Regions from separate parts of the Eubacterium sp. AB3007 genome, predicted to be linked through region 1. Evidence: predicted binding sites of a transcription regulator. Region 1 holds the regulator's gene; the other holds the start of a gene.
The links. Region 1 encodes HrcA, which represses chaperone genes, less so after heat shock. Its sites were predicted from a motif close to TGTTAGCACTCNNNNNNNNNGAGTGCTAACA; they were not measured.
Positions count from the first base shown of each region.

Region 2: the regulator HrcA is predicted to act here: its motif matches at 2,518-2,548, upstream of htpG (molecular chaperone HtpG).

Region 1 is NZ_JIAD01000001.1:995,745-1,000,547, reverse strand. It holds gene larB (nickel pincer cofactor biosynthesis protein LarB) at 1-698, shown strand, start outside; gene P156_RS0104990 (DUF3842 family protein) at 702-1,118, shown strand; gene P156_RS0104985 (nitroreductase family protein) at 1,108-1,845, shown strand; gene hrcA (heat-inducible transcriptional repressor HrcA) at 2,259-3,308, shown strand; gene grpE (nucleotide exchange factor GrpE) at 3,301-3,885, shown strand; gene dnaK (molecular chaperone DnaK) at 3,912-4,803, shown strand, end outside.
Region 2 is NZ_JIAD01000001.1:316,483-321,285, reverse strand. It holds gene P156_RS11115 (TrkH family potassium uptake protein) at 1-495, shown strand, start outside; gene htpG (molecular chaperone HtpG) at 549-2,495, opposite strand; gene P156_RS12610 (L,D-transpeptidase) at 2,634-4,514, opposite strand; gene P156_RS0101585 (ABC transporter transmembrane domain-containing protein) at 4,595-4,803, opposite strand, start outside.

The DNA.
Region 1 (4,803 bases):
CGGTGAACGAAGCCATCAACGACTTGCGGATGGATCCCATCCGGGACATCGACATCGCCAAGCTGGATACTCATCGGGGACTGCGCCAGGGGATCGGAGAGATCATCTATGGGGCCGGAAAGACACCGGAGCAGATCGATCGGATCGCCCATGCGCTCTGGGAGGATGGACAGGAAACCATCCTGGTGACACGCATGAGCCAGGAGGCGGCGGAGTACTTTCGCAAAGACATCCCTTTTCAGTATTTTGAGGATGCCCGGGCAGCCGTTATCGGGAAGATGATCCCGGTGGATGCTCCGGGATATATACTGGTGATGACAGCGGGGACCAGCGATATTCCGGTGGCGGAAGAGGCGGCGATCACTGCGGAGACGCTCGGAAACGAAGTGCATCGGGTCTACGATGCAGGAGTAGCGGGGATCCATCGTCTGCTTAATCATACAGATGACATCATGAACGCCAGGGTCATCATCGCCATCGCCGGCATGGAAGGCGCCCTTGCCAGTGTGGTTGGCGGTCTGGCGGATTGTCCGGTGATCGCTGTGCCCACCAGTGTGGGGTACGGGACGGCCTTTGGCGGAGTGACAGCGCTGCTTGCCATGCTGAACTCCTGCGCCAGCGGGGTCAGCGTGGTGAATATCGACAACGGCTTTGGAGCTGGCTATCTGGCCAGCATGATCAACCATATGGAGGGATAGCGGATGCAGATCGTAGTGATAGACGGACAGGGCGGAAGACTTGGAAGAGAAGTGGTGGGTGCAGTACGCGATGCGTTCCCCGCCGCGGAGATCAAGGTCGTTGGGACCAACAGCGTGGCCACCGCGACCATGCTGAAGGCAGGTGCCAGCGAGGGGGCCACCGGGGAGAACCCGGCAATCGTGGCTTGTCGTCGTGCGGATTATATCATCGGTCCTCTTGGGATCGTCATCGCAGACTCTCTCATGGGCGAGGTGACGCCGGCCATGGCGCTTGCGGTGGCACAAAGCCCTGCGAAGCGCATCCTCATCCCGATGAATATGTGCGATAACCTGGTGGCTGGGGTAGACCGCCAGCCGGTTTCCGATCTGGTGTCGGACGTCATCACCAAGATAAGAGAGGAGTGTGACAATGTTCGGTAGAAAAAGCAAGGATGCCGCTCTGCTCCAGAGACAGACCGGTGAAGTGGAAGGGATGCCTGAACGTATGTCACTGATGGAGGCCATCGAATATCGGCATTCTGTTCGTAAGTATACAGAGGAGCCTCTGAGCCGTTCTCAATTTCAGGAACTGCAGGAGGCCATCACCCGCTACAACGAGGAGGGCGGGCTGCACATGCAGCTTATCACCAACGAGCCCAAGGCGTTCAGCACGTTTAAGGCGAAATACGGAAGATTCCAGGGGGTGCAGGATTACATTACGATGATCGGTCCCAAGTCTCGGGATCTGGACGAGCGCTGCGGGTATTACGGAGAGAAGCTGGTACTGCTGGCGCAACAACTGGAACTGAACACCTGCTGGGTAGGAGGGACCTACACCAAGGTGGACAGGGCGTATGACATCGGGCCAGGAGAGAAACTGGTGGCCGTGATCACCGTGGGACACGGGGCAGATCAGGGTAGCCGGCGCCGTTCCAAAAAATTTGAGGATGTGAGCCAGACAGATCGCCCGGCGCCTGACTGGTTCCGTCGGGGCGTACAGGCGGCACTGATGGCTCCCACTGCCATCAATCAGCAGAAGTTCCGGTTTTACCTGGAAGGGGAGACCGTGAAGGTAAAGGCCGGATTCGGTCCCTTCTGTAAAGTGGACAAGGGAATCGTCATCTGTCATTTTGAGATCGGGTCGGGGAGACAGCTCTGGAACAAGTAGGAGAGAGTAGATTTTTTTTAGAATAGGGGTTGACAGGAGACTCAACTTATGGCATTATAATGGTGGTTAGAGGTACTTAACCAAGGCCGCGGAAGCGGCCTGAATCAATAATGTTTTGTTAGATAAATTTAACTGAGTTCGCGGTCGAAAGACCACTCCAACCACATGGTGCAGTATCTCTGACCGATTCCTCTTTTGTGACATAGATATAAATGTCCATTCAATTTCAATAGTTCATCTAGCATGCAGCCGGCGGAAACGCCGGCTGTTTGCTTTGTCACAAGATCACCACATTCGCTCACCAAATTTACAAGAAAAACTATGAAAATAGTGTTGACATCCTGCCGAGAGAGTAGTACATTATATATAGTAATTAGCACTCCGTATAGGTGAGTGCTAACAAGGAGAAGGCAATGGAATTAACAGAAAGAAAACTGAAGATTCTACAGGCCATCATTCAGGATTATGTGAGATCGGCAGAACCGGTGGGGTCCAGGACTTTGTCCAAGAGACTGGATATGAGCATAAGTCCCGCGACCATTCGAAATGAGATGAGCGACCTGGAGGAAATGGGGTACTTGACGCATCCCCATACCTCGGCGGGTAGAGTCCCTTCCGACAAGGCTTACAGGCTCTATGTCAACAGCATGATGGGGCGGGTAGAGCCCACTCCGGAGGCGAAGCAGATCATTGCAGAGACCCTGAAGGCAGACATCGCTGAGTTCGACAAGACCATGCAGCATGCGGCAGCGCTTCTGTCGGAGATCACCAATCTGGCATCCTTTGCGGTGACGCCCAGCAAGCAGGAGGACAAGCTGAAGTATGTCAACCTGCTCCCGGTGGATCAGGACAGCGTAGTGCTGATGATCGTGGCAGAGAGTGGCAAGATCTCCAACACGGTGCTTCACATGAACGTGCCGTATACGGAGGAACAGTTGCAGATCCTGGCCAAGAACATCACCTATAACTACAAGGGGAGAACGATCTCCGATGTGCTGACGGGCAACATCATCGATGATTTCAACACAGACATCGAGGCCATGAACGCACTGGCGGACAGCATCATGCCGAACTTTATGCGGACACTTTCCGACATGCTGAACGTGAACCTGTATATGGATGGCCTTTCCAATATATTTGATATCCCGGAGTATATGGATCTGGATAGAGCGCGGAGTTTTATCTCGCTGTTCGACAAGCGGGAGAAACTCATGCAAAAGCTCATGAACCGGGGTGATGGAATGATCGTGACCATCGGCGCAGAGAATGCTGATGACGATATGAAAGACTGCTCGCTGATCACGGCAACGTATCATGTTGACGGGCAGATGGTTGGTAAGATCGGAGTGATCGGGCCGACGAGAATGAAGTACGGAGAGATCACTTCCATAGTGGAATATCTTACCGAGAATCTGAGTAACACATTTATGCTAAGAGGTGGTGAAGAAAACGACGATGGCTAACGAAGAAAGAGTAATGGATCAAGAGCAGGGCGTGGAGATCGAAATCGAAGACCCGCAGACTGATCAGGAAGCGCAGGATTCAGAAAGCGCACAGGCTGAGGAAGATATCAACGCAGGCGCAGAACCGGAACCTGAAGATGAGGCAACGGAACAGCAGGAGACTTCCCAGGAGGAAGAGAGCGAGCGATACATGCGTCTCATGGCTGATTTCCAGAACTACAAGAGAAGAGTAGAGAACGAGAAAAGCGATATCTATGCGTATGCCAACGAGAAACTGGTGACACAGCTTCTGGAGGTGCTTGACAATTTTGAGAGAGCGCTGGAGCACGAGGGTGAAGATGCAGGCTATGCAGAAGGAATGAATATGATCTTCAAGCAGCTAACGGATGTGCTGAGCAAGTCCGGGCTGGAGGAAATAAAGGCGCTGGGAGAGGATTTTGATCCCAACTTCCACAACGCAGTAATGACGACAGACGATTCGAACTACGAGAGTGGAAAGGTCACGAACGTCATGCAAAAGGGATACACACTAAATGGTAAAGTAATCAGACCATCTATGGTCATGGTCAATAATTAGGACAGACGACGAAAGGAGAGCAAATTATGGCTAAAGTAATCGGAATAGACTTAGGAACAACCAACAGCTGCGTCGCAGTACTGGAAGGCGGAGAGCCGACCGTTATCAACAACGCAGAAGGAAACAGAACCACTCCGTCAGTGGTGGGATTCGCCAAAAGTGGTGAGAGGCTGGTGGGAGAGACTGCCAAGAGGCAGGCTGTCACCAATCCGCAGAGAACCATCGCTTCTATCAAGCGCCACATGGGAGAGGATTACACTGTTGAGATCGATGGGAAGAAATACACCCCGCAGGATATCTCCGCAATGATCCTGAGCAAGCTGAAAGCAGATGCAGAGAGTTATCTGGGAGAAAAGGTCACCGAGGCAGTCATCACTGTACCGGCTTACTTCTCTGACTCCCAGAAGCAGGCTACGAAGGATGCCGGAAAGATCGCCGGTCTTGATGTGAAGAGAATCATCAACGAGCCGACAGCGGCTTCTCTGGCCTATGGCCTGGATAAGGAAGAGGGCAGCCAGAAGATCCTGGTCTATGACTTGGGCGGCGGCACTTTCGATGTATCCATCCTGGAACTGGGTGACGGTGTGTTCGAGGTACTGGCTACCAACGGAGATACCCATCTGGGAGGAGACGATTTCGACAACGCCATCATGAACTTCATGGCGGACAGTTTTGCCAAGGAGAACGGCGTTGACCTTAGAAATGACAATATGGCACTGCAGAGACTGAAGGAAGGCGCTGAGAAGGCCAAGAAGGAACTGTCCAGTGCACAGACCACCAACATCAATCTGCCTTTCATCACCGTGACGGATGCCGGCCCGCTGCACCTGAACATGGATTTGACAAGAGCCAAGTTTGATCAGCTGACAGCAGATCTGGTGAACCGCACCATCGAGCCGATGCAGAAGGCTATGGCAG
Region 2 (4,803 bases), 680 kb from region 1:
ACCAATTTTGCCCAGTGGTCCGGCCTGGCCCTGACCCTGCTCTATCTGCTGCTGTGGTGTGGAGGCTGTATGGGAAGCACCTCCGGCGGGATCAAGATCGGCCGAGCCCTGCTGCTATCCAAAGATATCCACCGCACCATGGTGGAACGGCTGGAGCCCAACCGGGTCATGGTCATCCGCCTGAACGGAAAGACCGTCTCCGAAAGCACGATGCGCCGCATCGTCACCTTCCTGACGGTCTATTTCATGGTGGTCATCGCCTCTTTTCTGATCATCTCCGCAGATCCCAACGGCCACAGTATAGATGCGAACTTCTCAGCAGTGATCGCCTGCATCAACAACACCGGCACCGGCATCGCAGAGATCTCCGCCCAGGGCAGCTACGCCACTTTCAGTCCACTCTCCAAGATCGTTTTGATCCTGGACATGCTGGTGGGTCGCCTGGAATTCTATCCGCTGGCAGCCTTGGTCGCGGCGGTGGTCCGAAAAGGTTGAGTTCTTCCTGGCTTACCAAAAGGCGGCTGTTCCTCGAACAGCCGCCTTGTTTTTTACTGTGTGATCATGCTGCAGATATCCTTGCTGAGCTGCACAGGATCCTCCACTGCAAGTCCGCTCACCAGCGCTGCCTGGTCATAAAGCAGTCTGGCGATCACTGCCGCCCGCTCCTTGCCTTCTGCGCCGTGCGTGAACGCATCCTGCAGTTTCGCCATCACCGCATGCTCCGGATTGATCTGAAGCACCTTCTCCGCGCTGATATGCTCATCGGTAGGCATGGCGTTGATGGTCTTCTCCATCTCCAGAGAGATGCCGCCCTTGCTGATCAAGCAACACGCCGCGTCCGCCAGTTTTGCGGACAGGCTGACCTCGGCCACCTTTCCTCCCAGAGTCTCCTTCACAAAGTCCAGCAGATCCTTGTTTTCTTCCTCTGCCTTCTTGACGGCTTCCTTCTCTTCCTCCGACAGCTCCTCGGTCATGTCCTCGTCAGAAATAGATTTAAACGGCTTCTCCTTGTATTCGTTCACCATGCGGATGGCGAACTCGTCGATCTCGTCCGTCATATAGAGGATCTCATACCCCTTGGCCTTGGCAGCCGCTGTCTGCGGGAGCATGTCGATCTTCTCGATGGTCTCGCCGGGAGCATAGTAGATGTTCTTCTGGTCCTCGCCCATGCGCTCGATGTACTCGTCCAGCGTGACCATCTTCTGCTCCGACGAAGAGTAGAACAACATCAGATCCATCAGGACGTCTTTGTGCATGCCGAAACTCTCGTACAAACCGAACTTCATCTGTCGGCCAAAGTTCTTGAAGAACGCCTCGTAGCCTTCCCGGTCGTCTTTCATCCACTTGACCAGTTCCTTCTTGATCTTCTTCTCCAGGTTCTTGGCGATGTTCTTCAGCTGACGATCCTGCTGCAGTGTCTCACGGGAGATGTTCAGCGACAGGTCCTGAGAGTCCACCAGCCCCTTCACAAAGTTGAAGTAATCCGGCAGCAGGTCCTTGCATTTCTCCATGATCAGCACGCCGCTGGAGTACAACTGCAGCCCCTTCTCATAGTCCTTGGTGTAGTAGTCATAGGGCACGTGACCGGGAATGAACATCAGCGCCGTATAGCTGGATACACCCTCTACGCTGGTGCGGATGACCCTGGCCGGATCCATGTAATCGGTGAACTTGCTCTTATAATACTCGTTGTAATCCTCGTCCTTGACCTTGCTCTTCTGGCGTTTCCAGATAGGCTCCATGGTGTTGAGGGTCTCCAGTTCGTGGATGGTCTCCATCTCCGGCTTCTCATCCTCCTCGGTGCCTTCCTTGGGCTGAGTCTTCTCCACCATCATCTGGATCGGGTAGCGGATGTAGTCCGAGTAGCGCTTCACCAGGTCGCGGATGGTGTACTCGCTGAGATAGTCGCTGAACTTTTCTCCTTCCACGTCCTCCTTCAGATGCAGCACCACACTGGTCCCGTTGCTCTCCATCTCGCTCTCTTCCACGGTGTATCCGTCAGAGCCGGTGGATTCCCACACAAAGCATTCCTCGCTGCCATAGGCTCTGGAAGTCACCTTCACCTGATCAGCCACCATGAACGCAGAGTAGAAACCGACACCGAACTGCCCGATGATATCCGTTGCCTTCTGTGCCTTGGCCCCAACGATGTCATTCTCATCCTTGCCATCCTCTGCATGCTCCTGCTTGAACGCAAGACTTCCGCTCTTGGCGATGGTGCCCAGGTTCTGCTCCAGCTCTTCCCTGGTCATGCCGATGCCATTGTCGCTGATGGTCAGCGTCCGCGCGTCCTTGTCCGCATCGATGCGGATCACAAAGTCAGAGCGCTTGATGCCGGTATCTCCGGACTCCAGGCTCTTGTAATACAGCTTGTCCAGCGCGTCACTGGCGTTGCTGATCAATTCTCTGATAAAGATCTCCTTGTTGGTATAGATGGAATTCACCATCAGGTCAAGCAGTTTCTTAGATTCTGCCTTAAACTGTTTCTTTGCCATTATCTCGCCTCCGATTATTCTGATTTAGCACTCTACATCTACGAGTGCTAACACACATATATACTCTACCACGTTCGCTGAAAAAGTCAAGTCCCTGCAAACAAAAAAACAGGGCTTTGTGCCCTGTAAAAACTATGATCAGTTGTGTACCACCACCGGCATGCCGGCATCCACGTTGTAGTAAAGCTCCTCTGCCTTGCTGTACGGCATGTTCACGCACCCGTGGCTTCCGGAATACCGATAGATGCTCCCGCCGAAGCTGCCCCGCCATGTAGCGTCATGACAGCCGATACCGCCATTGAATGGCATCCAGTAGGAAACCTTGGACTCGTACTTGCTTCCGTCCGCATTCTCTCCCCGCAGCGTGCACGGAGAGACCTTGTAGGCGATCACATAGAGACCGGTCGGTGTTCCGTACCCTTCTGCCTCGTTACCAGTGACCACATCGCTCTTGACGACGGTCTTGCCGTTCACCACGCACCAGAGTTTCTGGCGGCTGATGTCGATCTCCACATAGGAGTTGCCGATGTCGTTGCCGCTCGCCGGTGTCCTTCCGCCCTCATAGAGGAGGTCTCTGGTCACGTTGGTGCCTGCCGCAAAGTCCTTCTTCAGCTGCTTGTACTCCGCAGAGGTATCCACATAGACACCGTAGTTACCGCCGCTGACATGGACATGGCCGCCCACCAGATCCAGGTCATACTCCCCGCCGCTGACACTGAAGTTCTCCCGGAGCTTCTTGACGTATTTCTTGAGTTTTTTCTTCTTGATAATGCGATTCCCCTGCGCATCCGCCTCGATGAACTTGTTCATTTCCTTTGGCGGAATGGTGTAGGGACCCTTGAAGGTGTTCAGCTTGATCTCCTGCGACAGGTACTTCTTGCAGTACTCCAGCCGCTGCTGGATCTCCGGGCTGTTGGCCTTGATGGTGGGCTGCAGTCGGAAATCGTCCGGATCGTACTGGAACTCCATCTCGTTGGCACCGACACTGTCCATCAATGCCTGCTTGAGTTTCCTGGTATCAATGCCGTTACCGTAAACCTCGGACACCACGTTGAAATCATGAGTCGTCAGATCCACGTAGGCGTTCTTGGTCTCCTCGGTGCCCTTGGCATGCTTGACGATATCCAGGGCCGCGAACTGCTTGTTGAAGTTCTTGTCCTGATTGATGGGCTTCAGATCGATCTCGTACTCACGCTGATCCTTGTCGAAGAGCCTGGTGAACTTCTTGGGGAATCCCGGGTACAGGCACTTGCTGATCTTGTTTCCGAAATCATAGTTGAACTCAAAATCGCTGATCGTGCCAATGGGTTCCCCATCCTGATAGAGCCGCAGGGTCTCACTGTTGATGTAGTCCCTGACCTTCGTCTGGGCCTGCTCCTCTGTCAGCCCGGATACGTCCACGTCGTTGATGGTGCTGTCCTTCTGGAAGGTGTTCGGGCTCATGAGGTAACGGTCGGACAACACGTAGCCCGCACCCAGAAGGATGGCCAGTATGATCAGGACCGCTGCGATTTTCAGCCCTTTCCCGCGGCGCCTGGACTCTTCCTCCCGGTCTTCTTCCTCAAACACCTCAGAGAAGGTCAGTCCCTTCCCTTCCGGTTTTGTCGAAGGTTCCTCGGCCGGGGCTTCCTCTTCGGCTGGCGCCTCCTCATCGGCCGGGGCTTCCTCTTCGGCTGGCGCCTCCTCTTCGGCCGGGGTTTCCTCCTCGGCTGGCGCCTCCTCTTCGGCCGGGGTTTCCTCCTCGGCCGGGGTTTCCTCCTCGGCTGGTGCCGCCTCTTCGGCCAGGGCTTCCTCTTCGGCTGGTGCCGCCGGTGCTTCCACCTCCTCGGCTGCCACAGCGACCGCTTCCGGTTCCTCGACAGGTTCCTCGACAGATTCCTCTACCTCGATATATGGTTCTTCCTCCACAACCACAGGGTGGCTGTAAAGCTTCTTCCTACGCTCATTCCGCTTGGCCTGATGCTTGTTCCTTGCGATCTGACCATGCTTGGCATCGTGCTTTCCTCTATTTCTTGCCAAATGTCTGGTCCCCCTTTGTTTCTAAACACATACGAGACATTATACTCTATTTTCCCTGCTAATTCAAGCGCTATCCTCGACTATTTCGACAGTTGCTGTGTGTGATATAACCTGGCGTACTCGCCCCCTCTGTCCAACAGTTCCTGATGCGTGCCTTCCTCTGCGATCTGCCCGTGTTCGATCACGATGATCCGGTCCGCATCCCGCACGGTGGACAGCCGGTGTGCGATCACCAGACTGGTACGACCTTTGGACAGCTCATCAAAACTCTTCTGGATGTGCTGCTCGG